DNA from 2 places in the Acidovorax sp. DW039 genome. Region 2 is predicted to be linked to the other one. Evidence: predicted binding sites of a transcription regulator. Region 2 holds the regulator's gene; the other holds the start of a gene.
The links. The regulator HrcA, encoded in region 2, represses chaperone genes, less so after heat shock. The targets are predictions, from matches to a motif close to TTAGCACTCNNNNNNNNNGAGTGCTAA.
Positions count from the first base shown of each region.

Region 1: a site for HrcA is predicted at 810-836, ahead of AACH87_RS04595 (co-chaperone GroES). Genes of this name have one in related genera too.

Region 1 is NZ_AP029019.1:1,022,988-1,025,381, reverse strand. Features, by position in the region: gene AACH87_RS04600 (TetR/AcrR family transcriptional regulator) at 1-642, shown strand, start outside; gene AACH87_RS04595 (co-chaperone GroES) at 919-1,209, shown strand; gene groL (chaperonin GroEL) at 1,307-2,394, shown strand, end outside.
Region 2 is NZ_AP029019.1:1,467,069-1,469,462, forward strand. Features, by position in the region: gene AACH87_RS06670 (NAD kinase) at 1-728, opposite strand, end outside; gene hrcA (heat-inducible transcriptional repressor HrcA) at 757-1,761, shown strand; tRNA gene AACH87_RS06680 (tRNA-Ile) at 1,801-1,877, shown strand; tRNA gene AACH87_RS06685 (tRNA-Arg) at 2,056-2,132, shown strand; gene greB (transcription elongation factor GreB) at 2,211-2,394, shown strand, end outside.

The DNA of each region.
Region 1 (2,394 bases), 440 kb from region 2:
GCTACTTCATCAGAGCCCGCCGCGCGCCCCCCAAAGCCCTCCCGCCTGCTCAAGGAGCAAGGCATCCTGAAGGAGGCCGAAAGCCACTTTTCCCAGTTCGGATTCGAAGGCGCTTCGCTGGAGAACATTGCCGCCGCCGCAGGCATCAGCCGCCACAACCTGCTCTATTACTTTCCCAGCAAAGAGGCGCTGTACCAGCGCGTGCTGGACGATGTGCTCAACCAGTGGCTGGCGGGCATGGAAGATCTCTCCCATAGTGATGACCCCCAAGCCGCCCTGCGGCAGTACATCCGCGCCAAGCTGCGCTACTCGCGTGAGCACCCACAAGGTGCCAAGGTGTTCACCAAAGAAGTGATTGCAGGAGCCCCACGCTACGGCCAAGCCATCGCCGAGCGGGTCGGCCCCCTGCTCAAAACCGAAGTGCGTACGTTTGAACGCTGGGCCAAAGAGGGTCGCATCGCCCGCGTCAACTTCACCCACCTCATGTTCATCATCTGGTCCGTCACGCAGGCATACGCCGACCAGGAAGCCCAGTTTGCCCTGCTGCTGGGCAAGCCAGCGCTGACGGACAAGGATTTTGAGAAGGCGGAAGAGGTGATAGTGAAAATGGTTCTGAGTGCCTTGGAGTGTCCGTTGCCTTGACAACGAACGCGTCCAGGAAAAGCGCCCTACTGTGGCTCGCTATCTTTTTGGTAGCTACCTGGCATTGCCAGACATAGGCTATTGACTGTTTTTAGGTATCAAGCCGCAAAGAAATTTAGCCCTCGCCACAGTTCGGTGTCTTGAAATCGACACAGACAGCCCTATCATTAGCACTCACCACAGACGAGTGCTAACACTCCCTGATGGCAGTTTATGGTTGCGCCCGGTATTCGGGCGCTGAGTACATCCGCTTTTTATTGAAACAGGAGCAATGCAATGAACCTTCGCCCTCTGCACGACCGCGTGATTGTCAAGCGCATCGAAAGCGAAACCACGACGGCTTCCGGCATCGTGATTCCTGACAACGCCGCTGAGAAGCCTGACCAAGGTGAAGTGCTGGCTGTGGGTCCTGGCAAGAAGAATGACAAGGGTGATGTGATCGCCCTGAACGTGAAGGTCGGTGACCGCGTTCTGTTCGGCAAGTACTCGGGCCAGACCGTCAAGGTCAACGGCAATGAGCTGCTGGTCATGAAAGAAGACGATTTGTTCGCAGTGGTCGAGAAGTAATTCTCGCCCCTCTGACTCACTCACTTTTTCATAGCTGCTTCCGCTCATCAGATAAGCGCTAGCAGCCAATTTGAATCATATTTTCAGGAGCTCCAAAATGGCAGCAAAAGACGTAGTTTTCGGCGGCGAAGCCCGCGCTCGCATGGTTGAAGGCGTGAACATCCTGGCCAATGCGGTCAAGGTGACTCTGGGCCCCAAGGGCCGCAACGTGGTGCTGGAGCGCTCGTTCGGCGCCCCTACCGTGACCAAGGACGGTGTGTCCGTGGCCAAGGAAATCGAACTGAAGGACAAGCTGCAGAACATGGGCGCCCAGCTCGTGAAGGAAGTGGCCTCCAAGACCAGCGACAACGCTGGTGACGGCACCACCACCGCTACCGTGCTGGCCCAAGCCATCGTGCGCGAAGGCTCCAAGTACGTGGCCGCAGGTCTGAACCCCATGGATCTGAAGCGCGGTATCGACAAGGCCGTGGCTGCCCTGGTGGAAGAGCTGAAGAAGGCTTCCAAGCCCACCACCACTTCCAAGGAAATCGCCCAAGTGGGTTCGATCTCCGCCAACTCTGACGCTTCCATCGGCCAGATCATTGCTGACGCCATGGACAAGGTCGGCAAGGAAGGCGTGATCACCGTGGAAGACGGCAAGTCGCTGCAAAACGAGCTGGATGTTGTGGAAGGCATGCAGTTTGACCGCGGCTACCTGTCGCCCTACTTCATCAACAACCCAGAAAAGCAAGCTGCTCTGCTGGACAACCCCTTCGTGCTGCTGTTCGATAAGAAGATCAGCAACATCCGCGACCTGCTGCCCACACTGGAGCAAGTTGCCAAGGCTGGCCGTCCCCTGCTGATCATTGCTGAAGAAGTCGAAGGCGAAGCCCTGGCTACGCTGGTGGTCAACACCATTCGCGGCATCCTGAAGGTTGTGGCTGTCAAGGCTCCTGGCTTCGGCGACCGTCGCAAGGCCATGCTGGAAGACATCGCCATCCTGACAGGCGGCAAGGTCATCGCCGAAGAAGTAGGCCTGAGCCTGGAGAAGGTGACCCTGGCCGACCTGGGCCAAGCCAAGCGTATCGAAGTGGGCAAGGAAAACACCATCATCATCGACGGTGCTGGTGCCGCTGCCGACATCGAAGCCCGCGTGAAGCAAATCCGCATCCAGATCGAAGAAGCGACCAGCGACTACGACCGTGA
Region 2 (2,394 bases):
CGGCCACTCACCACCTCGACCGCGACTTCAACAGCGTCCGAAAGAACGATGGGTCTGTTCGAGAGCGTGTGCGGCGCGATAGGAACCAAAACCCACCCTGGAATGGAGGGGTGGAGCATGGGGCCACCAGCTGAAAGGGAGTAGGCTGTGGACCCTGTGGGTGAAGCAATGATCAGGCCGTCTGCGCGTTGGTTCGATACGAACCTTCCGCCAACCTCCACACGCAGCTCCACCATGCCCGATGTTCCACCCCGATTCACTACCACATCATTCATGGCGAATGCTTCGAAGACCATCTCTTCAGCCCGCATCACACGGGCGTGCATCAAGGGACGCGAGTCCTCTTCGTATTCGCCTTGCAGCATCGGGCCCAGAGTGGCTTGGTATGCCTCGAACGGAATATCTGTGATGAAGCCGAGACGGCCCTGATTGATACCAATGAGGGGAACGTTGTGCCGGGCAAGCCGCCTCGCAATTCCGAGCATGGTGCCATCCCCTCCCACCACCAGACCCAAGTCGCAGTTGGCGATTGCATCCACTTCTACTGATGGGTATTGTGAGAGTCCGGTATTGGCTGCGGTTTCCGCTTCCAGCAAAACCTCACAGCCCAGACTGCTCATGAAGCTTGCTATTTCCTGCAAAGCCTTCAGGCTGCTGTCGGTCATGCTGGGTGCAGTAGAGGCCTGGTACTTGCCAATCAAGGCGATGCGACGGAATTTCAAGGTCATTTGGAAATTACATCATTAAAATCAAACCATGCTCGATGACCGTGCCAAGTTGTTGCTCAAAGCGCTGGTCGAGCGCTACATAGCCGATGGGCAGCCCGTGGGATCCCGTACGCTGTCCCGGGCTTCTGGGCTTGACCTGTCGCCTGCCACTATCCGCAACGTCATGGCGGATTTGGAAGAGTTGGGTTTGATCGCCAGCCCTCACACCTCCGCGGGAAGGATCCCGACCGCCCGAGGTTATCGCCTGTTCGTGGACACTATGCTCACCGTTCAGCGTGACAGCCTGGACACTCCCCAACTCGCACCAGAGCAGCCGCAAAAGGTAATTGCTAACGCAGCCCATCTGCTGTCCAACCTGTCCCAATTTGTTGGGGTGGTGATGGCACCGCGAAGAACGTCGGTCTTTAGGCATATCGAATTTTTGCGCCTTTCCGAGCGACGCTTTCTGGTGATCATCGTGTCTCCTGATGGAGATGTTCAGAATCGCGTCATCTTCACTGATGCGGACTACTCTCAGTCTCAATTGATCGAGGCGGCCAACTTCCTCAATGCCCATTACGCAGGGCTTGCCATGGAGCAGGTACGTGAGAGACTCAGGTCAGAGGTGGATCAACTGCGTGGTGAGATTGCAGCGCTGATGCAAGCTGCCGTGACTGTCAGCTCAGAAGTGCTTTCGCAGGCCCAGGAGGAGGTCGTGATCTCAGGTGAGCGAAACCTTCTCTCGGTGAGCGACTTTTCAAGCGACATGGGAAACCTTCGTCGGGCGTTTGATCTCTTTGAGCAGAAGACGCAGATACTGCGCCTTTTGGACATCTCAAGCCAAGCAGAGGGTGTCCGCATTTATATCGGTGGCGAGAGTCAGGTCGTCCCGTTCGAGGAGTTGTCTGTTGTCAGTGCTCCCTATGAGGTGGATGGCCAGGTGGTCGGCACCTTGGGTGTGATTGGCCCCACCCGGATGCCCTACGACAAAATGATCCAGATTGTGGACATCACCTCCAAGCTGGTTTCCAACGCGCTCAGTCACCGCAAATAACGCCGTACAATGGCGCGCTTCCGCGAAAGCGGAGCTCTGGGGGCGTTAGCTCAGTTGGTTAGAGCAGAGGACTCATAATCCTTTGGTCGCGGGTTCAAGTCCCTCACGCCCTACCAGATGTCTTGCAGTGGTGCTTTTTTCGAGAAAAGCTTCGGTTTTTGGAAAAACTGTCCCTCAAACTGCATTACAATCTATGTATGCGATGAAGTTGATGCTGCGAAGCGAAGCAAGTAGCAAAAACAAGTTGCATAAATTTTTAAGAAGTTAAAAATTTATGCTATAATTCAAAGCTTAGCGGCTGTAGCTCAGCTGGATAGAGTACTTGGCTACGAACCAAGGGGTCGTGGGTTCGATTCCTGCCAGCCGCACCAATGTTTAAAGCCTGCAACTGAAAAGTTGCAGGCTTTTTCATTTGTCTTTTCGCTTGATCTTTTCGGAGACCCACGCGCATGAGCAAAGCTTTCACCAAGGAAACTGACACGGACGACGGCGACGAGGTGGCGCTTCCCCCGCTGCCTGCGGGAGGAAAAAACTATATGACTCCTGCGGGGTATGCCCGCTTGAAGTCAGAGTTGCTGGCTTTAATTGATGAAGAACGTCCCAAAGTGGTGGAGGCAGTCCACTGGGCTGCCA